Regions from separate parts of the Streptomyces sp. NPDC021115 genome, predicted to be linked through region 2. Evidence: riboswitches for the same ligand, from Rfam matches in the RefSeq annotation. Region 2 holds a riboswitch; the other holds the start of a gene.
The links. Region 2 has a riboswitch for cyclic di-AMP ahead of ACH4TL_RS39935 (transglycosylase family protein). Riboswitches for the same ligand answer to the same signal wherever they lie in the genome.
Positions count from the first base shown of each region.

Region 1: linked by a shared signal. The riboswitch ahead of ACH4TL_RS32880 (M23 family metallopeptidase) and the one ahead of ACH4TL_RS39935 (transglycosylase family protein) in region 2 are both predicted to bind cyclic di-AMP.

Region 1 covers NZ_JBIRQF010000014.1:97,620-102,732, reverse strand. Annotated here, with positions in the region: gene ACH4TL_RS32885 (GntR family transcriptional regulator) at 1-698, opposite strand, end outside; gene ACH4TL_RS32880 (M23 family metallopeptidase) at 943-1,737, opposite strand; cyclic di-AMP (ydaO/yuaA leader) riboswitch at 1,751-1,913, opposite strand; gene ACH4TL_RS32875 (M16 family metallopeptidase) at 2,139-3,524, opposite strand; gene ACH4TL_RS32870 (M16 family metallopeptidase) at 3,545-4,909, opposite strand.
Region 2 covers NZ_JBIRQF010000023.1:26,976-32,088, forward strand. Annotated here, with positions in the region: gene ACH4TL_RS39925 (cytochrome P450) at 1-1,053, shown strand, start outside; gene ACH4TL_RS39930 (transglycosylase family protein) at 1,179-2,114, shown strand; cyclic di-AMP (ydaO/yuaA leader) riboswitch at 2,369-2,535, shown strand; gene ACH4TL_RS39935 (transglycosylase family protein) at 2,542-3,216, shown strand; gene eno (phosphopyruvate hydratase) at 3,331-4,617, shown strand; gene ACH4TL_RS39945 (septum formation initiator family protein) at 4,750-5,113, shown strand, end outside.

The DNA of each region.
Region 1 (5,113 bases), on a different contig from region 2:
CATCGGTATTCGGCCAGCGAACGCTCGGTGTGCGCGGCGACGAGCGCCCGCGCGCGGTCGGCGTCGCCGCGCGCGACCGCGTCCACGATCGCCCCGTGCTCCGCCCAGGACTCGACGGCGCGCACGGACGGGTCCGCCCACCCGGTCGGGTCCGGCGTGCCGGGCGCGGGCTGCCGGGCCCGGTCCACCGCGTACACCCACGCCGTCTTGCGCCGCAGCTGCACCAGCAGACCCGCCAGGCTCGGGCTGCCGGACGCCTGGGCGAGCGTCTCGTGGAACCAGTCCCCCAGCGAGCGCAGCTCGCCCAGGCGGTCGCCCCTGGCCCGCTCCTGGCCGAGCCGGACCAGACCGCGCAGCACCTTCAGATGGCCCTCGGTGCGCCGCTGGGCGGCCCTGGCGGCCCCCAGCGGCTCCAGCAGGGCCCGGATGTCCAGGACGTCGGCCGCCTCCTTCTCGGACGGCTGCGCGACGCACGCGCCCGCATGCCGCCGGGTCGTGACGAAGCCCTCGGACTCCAGGGTGCGCAGCGCCTCACGGACGGGCACCCGGGAGACCCCGTAGCGCCGGGCGAGCAGTTCCTCGGTCAGCCGGCTGCCGGGCGGGCAGGCGCCGGAGATGATGTCGTCACGGATCGCCGCGCACACCGCGTGTGCCGAAATCCGGCGACCGCCCTGGAGCGCGGCCGTATCCCCGTTCACTTCCGCTTCCGCATTCACGTCCGGTCCCGCACTGTCGAACCTCCGCCTCAACCCCGCAAAACGCATCCGAACGACGCGCGTTCCGCGACTCTATTCGAAGCCGCCGGGATTTCCGATGGGCGAAGGAAATTCGGGGATATTTTTTGGTCACAGTCACGGTCACCGCGACGGCCATGGCCGCGGGCATGCCGAAGGCCCCGTCCGGAGCGGACGGGGCCTTTCGACGGGGACGGGCGGGCGTCCGTCAGAGGTTGACGCCGTGCGAGCGCAGGTACGACAGCGGGTCCATGTCCGAGCCGTACTCCGCGGTGGTGCGGGCCTCGAAGTGCAGGTGCGGGCCGGTGACGTTGCCGGTGGCGCCGGACAGGCCGATCTGCTGGCCGGGGGTGACCTTCTGGCCGACCGAGACGCCGATCGACGAGAGATGGCCGTACTGGGTGTAGGTGCCGTCGTTCATCTTGATGACGACGTTGTTGCCGTAGGCGCCGCCCCAGCCCGCCTCGACGACCTCACCGGAGCCCACCGAGTGCACCGAAGTGCCCGTGGACGCCTGGAAGTCGATCCCGGTGTGGCTGCCGGAGGACCACAGTCCGCTGGACGCCTCGTAACCGGTGGAGACGCTGGAGCCGCTGACGGGCGACACGAACGTGTTGAGGCGCTTGCGCTCCTCCTCACGCGCGGCACGCTCCTTGGCGTCGCGCTCCGCCTTGGCCTTCTTCGCGGCCGCCTCGGCCTTCCGCGCGGCCTCCTGGCGGGCCACGGCCTCGGCCTTCGCCTTGGCTGCGGCGGCCTCCGCCGCGGCCTCCTGGGACTGGGCCTGCGCGTCGATCCGGTCGGAGAGACCGTCGCCCATCACCATCGCCTGGCGGAGACCGGTGTCCTGGGGAGACGGCGTCTCGCCGGTCGCGGCGAGGGCGGGGCCGGCGATACCGGCGACGACGCCCGAGGCGACCGTGGTGATGCCCGCGATGTTCGCTCCGGTGCGGACAGCGGCTTGGCTGGGACGTCGGTGCTTCCCGGCGGCACGGGTGAACGCCATGGTGTGGCGCACTCCTTTCCTTCCTTCTCGCCTACCGGGTTAGCTGACGGGTTCGGAGCAGGAAGGTCTCCTACGGGCCCCTCCCCCGGCCGGGGAAGGCGTCCGATTCACCCCAGGGACGTTTGGGTCCCCGGCTCCCCTGGCACTCGCACCATGGGACTCGGCGATGACTGTCCGTGCCGCGGATGCGGCGGGTATCCGGCGAACAGCCGCACTGACGCTAAACGGGCCGTGATTCGATCACCAAACGGTTACGGGTTTTTGTTGTTCTCGCCACAAACCAAACACCCCTCAAATCGGGCATACGGGAGGACCCTGGCGTCTCACTCGACGCCAGGGTCCTTGTGGTGATAGTGCGTTGGGCCGACCCCCGGGACATATCGGGCCCGCCGGGCCGCGGTTCAGCCGGTGATGACGCGCACCTCTCCGATGCCGAGCGCCTTGACCGGCTCCTCGATCTTCGAGGCGTCACCCACCAGCACGGTCACCAGCCGGTCGGCCGGGAAGGCGCTCACGACCGCCGCGGTGGCCTCCACCGTGCCCGCCTCGGCGAGCCGGGCGTACAGCAGCGCCTGGAAGTCGTCCGGCAGATGCTGCTCGACCTGGTCGGCGAGGGTGCCCGCGACGGCGGCGGCCGTCTCGTACTTGAGCGGGGCGACGCCGACGAGGTTCTGCACGGCGACATCGCGCTCGGCGTCCGTCAGCCCCTCCTCCTTCACGGTCCGCAGCACCGTCCACAGGTCCTCCAGCGCCGGGCCGGTGACCTCGGTGGCCACCGAACCGCTGATCGCCAGCAGTGAGGCGCCCGCCGAGCCGCCACCGGCCGGGGAGGGCGGCGTCGAGCGCAGCACCTGGCCGAAGGCGCGCACCCCGTAGGTGTAGCCCTTCTCCTCGCGCAGCACCCGGTCCAGACGGGAGGTGAGGGTGCCGCCCAGGCAGTAGGTGCCCAGCACCTGCGCAGGCCAGACGCGGTCGTGCCGGTCGGCGCCGATGCGCCCGATGAGCAGCTGGGTCTGGACCGCGCCGGGCCGGTCGACGATGACCACACGGCCGGTGTCGTCGGCGATGACCGGCGGGACCGGCCGCTGCGGGGCGGGGCCGCCGGTCCAGGCGCCCAGGGAGTCGGCGAGCGCCTGGTCGAGGTCGAGGCCGGTCAGGTCGCCGACGATGACCGCGGTCGCGGTGGACGGCCGGACGTGCGCCTCGTAGAAGGCCCGCACCGCCGCGGCGTCGATGCCCTCGATGGTCTCCTCGGTGCCCTGGCGCGGCCGGGACATCCGCGACTCGGCCGGGAACAGCTCCTTGGCCAGGGCCATGGACGCGCGGCGGGCCGGGTTGGCCAGCTCGTGCGGGATCTCGTCCAGCCGGTTGCGCACCAGCCGCTCGATCTCGCCGTCGGGGAAGGCGGGGGCGCGCAGGGCGTCGGCGAGCAGGCCGAGCGCCTTGGGCAGCCGGGAGACCGGCACCTCCAGGGAGACCCGGAGGCCGGGGTGGTCCGCGTGGGCGTCCAGGGTGGCGCCGCAGCGCTCCAGCTCGGCGGCGAACTCCTCGGCGGTGTGCTTGTCGGTGCCCTCGGACAGGGCGCGCGCCATGATCGTGGCGACGCCCTCCAGACCGGCCGGCTCGGTGTCCAGCGGGGCGTCCAGGTTGATCTCCACGGCGATGACCTGCTGGCCGGGGCGGTGGCAGCGCAGCACGGTGAGGCCGTTGGACAGCTCACCGCGCTCCGGCGCGGGGAAGGCCCACGGCTTGGGGGCACCGCCCTGCGGCTGCGGGTGGAAGGTCATGGTGGCGGTGACGGCGTCGCTCACTGGGCCGCCTCCCCTTCTGCGTCGGTGTCGGCGGCTTCTGCGGCGTCGGAGGAGTCGTCCGCGCCCTGGACGGGCTCGTAGACCAGCACGGCGCGGTTGTCGGGGCGCAGCCGCGCGGCGGCCACGGCCCGCACCTCCTCGGCGGTGATGTCCAGCACCCGCCCCACTGCGGTCAGGGCCAGCTGCGGGTCGCCGAACAGCACGGCGAACCGGCACAGCTCGTCGGCGCGGCCGCCGACGGTGGCCAGCCGGTCCAGCCACTCGCGCTCGATCTGCGCCTGGGCGCGCTCCATTTCCTGCGGAGTCGGGCCCTCCTCGGCGAACCGGGCCAGCTCCTCGTCGACGGCGGTCTCGATGCCGGGCACCTCGACCCCGCCGGAGGTCTTCACGTCCAGCCAGCCGAGCGACGGCGCGCCCGCCAGCCGCAGCAGGCCGAACCCGGCGGCGACGGCCGTGCGGTCACGGCGCACCAGGCGGTTGTGCAGCCGGGAGGACTCGCCGCCGCCGAGGACGGTCAGCGCCAGGTCGGCGGCGTCGGCCTCACGGGTGCCGTCGTGCGGCAGCCGGTAGGCGGCCATCAGGGCGCGGGCCGGGACCTCCTCCTCCACGACCTCGCGCAGCTGCCCGCCGATGACCTCGGGCAGGGTGCCGTCGCGCGGCGGCCGCTTGCCGTCGTGCGAGGGGATGGTGCCGAAGTACTTCTCGATCCAGGCGAGGGTCTGCTCGGAGTCGATGTCGCCGACGACCGACAGCACCGCGTTGTTCGGCGCGTAGTACGTACGGAAGAACTCCCGGGCGTCCTCCAGGGAGGCGGCGTCCAGGTCGGCCATCGAGCCGATCGGGGTGTGGTGGTACGGGTGGCCCTCGGGGTAGGCCATGGCGATGAGCTTCTCGAAGGCCGTGCCGTACGGCACGTTGTCGTAGCGCTGGCGGCGCTCGTTCTTGACGACGTCCCGCTGGTTCTCCAGGCTCTCCTCGTCCAGCGCGGTCAGGAGGGACCCCATCCGGTCCGCCTCCAGCCACAGCGCCAGCTCGAGCTGGTGGGCGGGCATCGTCTCGAAGTAGTTGGTCCGCTCGAAGCTGGTCGTGCCGTTGAGCGAGCCGCCGGCCCCCTGGACCAGCTCGAAGTGGCCGTTCCCCGTCACCTGGGCCGAGCCCTGGAACATCAGGTGCTCGAAGAGGTGGGCGAGGCCGGTACGCCCCTTGACTTCATGGCGTGAGCCGACGTCGTACCAGAGGCAGATCGCGGCGACCGGGGTCAGGTGATCCTCGGAGAGCACCACCCGCAGGCCATTGGCCAGACGGTGCTCGGTCGCTTTCAGGCCGCCGGAGCCGGCCTGTTGCGTGGCCGTGTGACCCATGGGCATGTACGTCCCTTCGATCGCGTGATGGAGCGCGTGCGAACCGCTGTGATGAGCGCTTCTGTCACTGTATGCAACCGCACGGACATCTGGCGAAGTTCCCGTCACGCAAAGGTCGGGCCAAGATCCCGTCGAGGTCGCGCCAAGATCCCGCCCAGGTCGCGCCGGGCTTCCCGCGGGCGGTCAGGCGCGGGGTGTGCGGGG
Region 2 (5,113 bases):
TCGAAGAATCCCCAGCGGCACAGTGAATCCGCTCACGCCCGGGGCAAAGTGGGCATCCCGGGCGAGCAGCGCGCGGATCTGATGACACATCTGCTCAATATCGATCCCCCCGACCACACCCGGCTGCGGCGGCTGGTGTCCAAGGCGTTCACCCCGCGCCGTGTCGCCGCGTTCGCCCCGCGGGTGCGCGAGCTGACCGACGACCTCATCGACGCCTTCGCCGACCGGGGGGAGTCGGACCTCATCCATGAGTTCGCCTTCCCTCTCCCCATCTACGCGATCTGCGATCTGCTCGGCGTCCCGCGGGAGGACCAGGACGACTTCCGGGACTGGGCCGGGACGATGATCCGGCACGGCGGCGGCCCGCGCGGCGGAGTGGCCCGCGCGGTGAAGCGGATCCGCGCGTATCTGGCCGAGCTGATCCACCGTAAGCGCGCCGCGCTCGGCGACGACCTGATCTCCGACCTGATCCGGGCCAGCGACCACGGCGACCACCTCACCGAGAACGAGGCCGCGGCGATGGCCTTCATCCTTCTCTTTGCTGGGTTCGAGACGACCGTGAATTTGATCGGTAATGGGCTCTATGCCCTGCTTCGTCACCCCGGGCAGCGGGCCCGGCTGCACCGTGCACTAGAAGAAGGGGACGAGGGGTTGCTCGCCACCGGGGTCGAGGAACTGCTGCGCTACGACGGGCCGGTGGAGATGGCCACCTGGCGGTTCGCCACCGAGCCGGTCACCCTCGGCGGGCAGCACATCGCCGAGGGCGAGCCGGTGTTGGTGGTGCTCGCCGCCGCCGACCGCGACCCCGGGCGCTTCCCCGACCCCGACGTCCTCGACCTCGCCCGCACCGACAACCAGCACCTCGGCTACGGCCACGGCATCCACTACTGCCTGGGCGCCCCGCTGGCCCGCCTGGAGGCGCAGACCGCGCTCGCCACCCTGCTGCGCCGCATCCCCGACCTGCGGTTGGCGGTGGAGCCCGACGAACTGCGCTGGCGCGGCGGCCTCATCATGCGCGGGCTGCGCACCCTCCCGGTGACCTGGGGAGAGTGACGCCCGGTCAGACGCGGGGAACCGGTATGTGATCACCGCGTGACCTCAGATACACCGGCTTGTGATGATCGTGTGGCGTCGCTATGTTCAACCGACAAACCAGCCCCACACGAGAGGCGATTCGCATGCTTTCCGGGAACGGACGTCACCGCCGCCCCCGCCAGGCTCCGGCCATCGTCGTCGCGGCGGGGGTGACCGGCGCGAGCATCGCCATCCCGCTCCTCGGCGCGACCGGCGCCCAGGCCGCCCCCGCCTCCGCGTGGGACCGGGTCGCCGAGTGCGAGAGCGCCGGGATGTGGAGCGCCAACGAGGGCAATGGCTTCTACGGCGGTCTTCAGCTGACCCTCGACATGTGGAAGAAGTACGGCGGCACCGGCTACGCCCCGCGCCCCGACCTCGCCAGCCGCTCCCAGCAGATAGCCGTCGCCGAGGCGATCCTCGGCGACCGCGGCCCGGACGCCTGGCCCAGCTGCGCGCTGAACGCCGGGCTGGCCGACGGCGGTGACGCCCCGGACGTGAACCCGGGCAGCACGGCACGCCCCTCCCAGCAGCCCCCGCAGCGCGACGACTCGGGCGACGCGGGCGATACGGACCGGCGGGACGACTCGGGCGAGCGGGACGGCGGCGCTCCGTCCGGCAAGACCCCCGACGCCTCGTCCACGCCGGACGCGCCGGACGCGTCCCGTACGCCCGACGAGCCGGGGGCGCCCGACGCATCGGACACGCCCGACGAGCCGGAGCGGTCCCATGCCTCGAAGTCGCCCGACGGGCCGGACCGCGACGCGTCCTCCCCGTCCCCCTCTTCTCCGTCTCCCGGCGACTCCGGCGCGCGGGAACGGCCGAGCGGCCACGCCTCGCGCGGAGGCGCCGAACGTGTCGAAAACCCCACGGATGGCGGCTACACAGTGCGTCCGGGTGACAACCTTTCAGCAATCGCCGAAAAGCAGGAATTGGGCGCTGATTGGCGTCGGCTCTACGCGTCCAACGAAAGCCTCATCGGAACCGACCCGGATCTCATTCTCCCTGGTCAGCGACTTGACCTCACCATCAGGGGCCAGTAGTTCGGGGGGATTTGCCCGATCTGGCGCCGGTGAGACATACCTCTCGTCACATTTACCGGGGCGTCCCTCGTGTCCGGTCTCTCCACACCCGGCCCCACCTGCGCCGATGTGGGCCAGGTGAGATCGATTACAACCCTCTTCGCTGCGATGGGGGTGTTTGAACGTTTCCCGGCCGTGTGTTTAACGTCTTTCCGCTCGCCACCGCGAGCACCGTCGACCGTCACGCCGAGTCCTGCCGGCGGTCGTCCGGTACCGACGCGCCAGCGCCGAAGGCAGGAGCGGGGGACCCAAGGTAAGTGCCGTAAGGCCAGCGGAACCGGCCGAGCGGCTAGGGGTGAAGCCCGGTGCGAACCCCGCACCGGGCCGGGCAACTCACGCCCGAACCCGACAGCTCACCTCGTAGGCGTCGGTGAGGAAACGAACGAACATGTCCAACGCTCAGGGCAAGCACCGTCGTCCTTCCAAGGCCACCCGCATCACCGCGCTCGTCGGCCTCGCCGGAGCCGCCGTGGCCACTCCGCTCATCGGTGCGACGTCCGCCTCTGCCGCCACCACGTCCCAGTGGGACCAGGTCGCGCAGTGCGAGTCCGGTGGCAACTGGTCGATCAACACCGGCAACGGGTACTACGGCGGCCTTCAGTTCTCCTCCTCCACCTGGGCCGCCTACGGCGGTACCGCGTTCGCGTCCACCGCCGACAAGGCGGGCAAGGCCCAGCAGATCCAGGTCGCCGAGAAGGTCCTGTCCAGCCAGGGCAAGGGCGCCTGGCCGGTCTGCGGCAAGGGCCTGACCACCGGCGGCGCCCCGTCGGCCCCCCAGCCGTCGACCCCGCAGCAGAGCCAGCCCGACTCCTCGCAGTCGGCCCCGTCCGCCCAGCCGAAGGCCGCGCCGCGCAGCGCGCCCGAGCACGCCGCGCGCTCCGAGGCCCGCGGCCCGGTCAAGAAGGGCGACGGCGAGTACAAGGTCAAGTCCGGTGACACCCTCGGCAAGATCGCCAAGGCGGAGGGCGTCAAGGGCGGCTGGAAGAAGCTGTTCGACCTGAACAAGAACATCATCCAGAGGGCCGACCTGATCTTCCCCGGCCAGCAGCTCCACCTGAGCTGAACCGCCCCACCGTAGCCAACGAGCCCCGGCCGGGTGCGCCGCCCCCACGGTGCACCCCGCCGGGGCTTCGGTGCGGTTAGGCTCATGCTGCTACCGAAGACCCATACGAAGGAGATCCTCGTGCCGTCCATCGACGTCGTCGTAGCTCGCGAGATCCTCGACTCGCGAGGCAACCCCACGGTCGAGGTCGAGGTCGGCCTCGACGACGGCAGCACCGGCCGTGCCGCCGTCCCGTCCGGCGCTTCCACTGGCGCCTTCGAGGCCCTCGAACTCCGTGACGGCGACAAGAACCGCTACAACGGCAAGGGCGTGGAGAAGGCCGTCCTCGCCGTCATCGAACAGATCGGCCCCGAGCTGGTCGGCTACGACGCCACCGAGCAGCGCCTGATCGACCAGGCGATGTTCGACCTGGACGCCACCCCCGACAAGTCCTCGCTCGGCGCCAACGCCATCCTCGGCGTCTCCCTGGCCGTCGCCCACGCCGCCTCCGAGGCGTCCGACCTGCCGCTCTTCCGTTACCTCGGCGGTCCGAACGCGCACCTGCTGCCGGTCCCGATGATGAACATCCTGAACGGCGGCTCGCACGCCGACTCCAATGTGGACATCCAGGAGTTCATGATCGCTCCGGTCGGCGCGGAGTCCTTCTCCGAGGCCCTGCGCTGGGGCGCCGAGGTCTACCACACCCTCAAGGGCGTGCTGAAGGAGCGGGGCCTGTCCACCGGCCTCGGCGACGAGGGCGGCTTCGCGCCGAACCTCGACTCCAACCGGGACGCCCTGGACCTGATCGTCGAGGCCATCAAGAAGGCCGGTTACCAGCCCGGCCAGGACATCGCGCTCGCGCTCGACGTCGCCGCCTCCGAGTTCCACAAGGACGGCGTCTACCAGTTCGAGGGCAAGGACCGCACCGCGTCCGAGATGACCGCGTACTACGCCGAGCTGGTCGAGGCGTACCCGCTGGTCTCCATCGAGGACCCGCTGAACGAGGAGGACTGGGACGGCTGGAAGACCATCACCGAGCAGCTGGGTGACAAGGTCCAGCTGGTCGGCGACGACCTGTTCGTCACCAACCCCGAGCGGCTGGCCCGCGGCATCGAGAACGACACCGCGAACGCCCTGCTGGTCAAGGTCAACCAGATCGGCTCGCTGACCGAGACCCTGGACGCCGTCGAGCTGGCCCAGCGCAGCGGCTTCAAGTGCATGATGTCGCACCGCTCCGGTGAGACCGAGGACGTCACCATCGCCGACCTGGCCGTCGCCACCAACTGCGGCCAGATCAAGACCGGCGCCCCGGCCCGCTCCGAGCGGGTGGCCAAGTACAACCAGCTGCTGCGCATCGAGGAGATCCTGGACGACGCCGCGGTGTACGCGGGCCGCTCCGCGTTCCCCCGCTTCAAGGGCTGACGCTCCTCGATCCTCGACGAGCGGACACGTCTGACGCCTGTCCCCGGCCGCGGTCCCGTACCGTGGCCGGGGACGGCGTGACTCGTCACTCAAGGCTCACGGCTCAAGCGAAGTCATCACCGGGGAGGCGACGTGCCGGCGGATCGGTTCTCCACCGCGACCAGGCTCAAGGCGCTCGGCGAACACGCCGCCGCCCGGGTCTACCGTGCCCGGATCAAGCGCCGCCGCAGCCGCCTCACCGGCCGGGCCGCCCTCCTCGCGCTGGTCGTCTGCTCCCTGGTGGTGGCGCTGGCCTACCCCATGCGGCAGTACGTCTCCCAGCGCTCCGAGATCGCCGACCAGCGGCGCCAGGCCCAGCGCGAGCGCGCCGAGGTGGCCAAGCTGCGCGAGCGGAAGGCCCGGCTGCACGACCCCGCGTACATCGAGCGGCAGGCCCGCGAGCATCTGCACTATCTGATGCCGGGCGAGACCGGCTTCAGCATGGTGGACCCCGGCG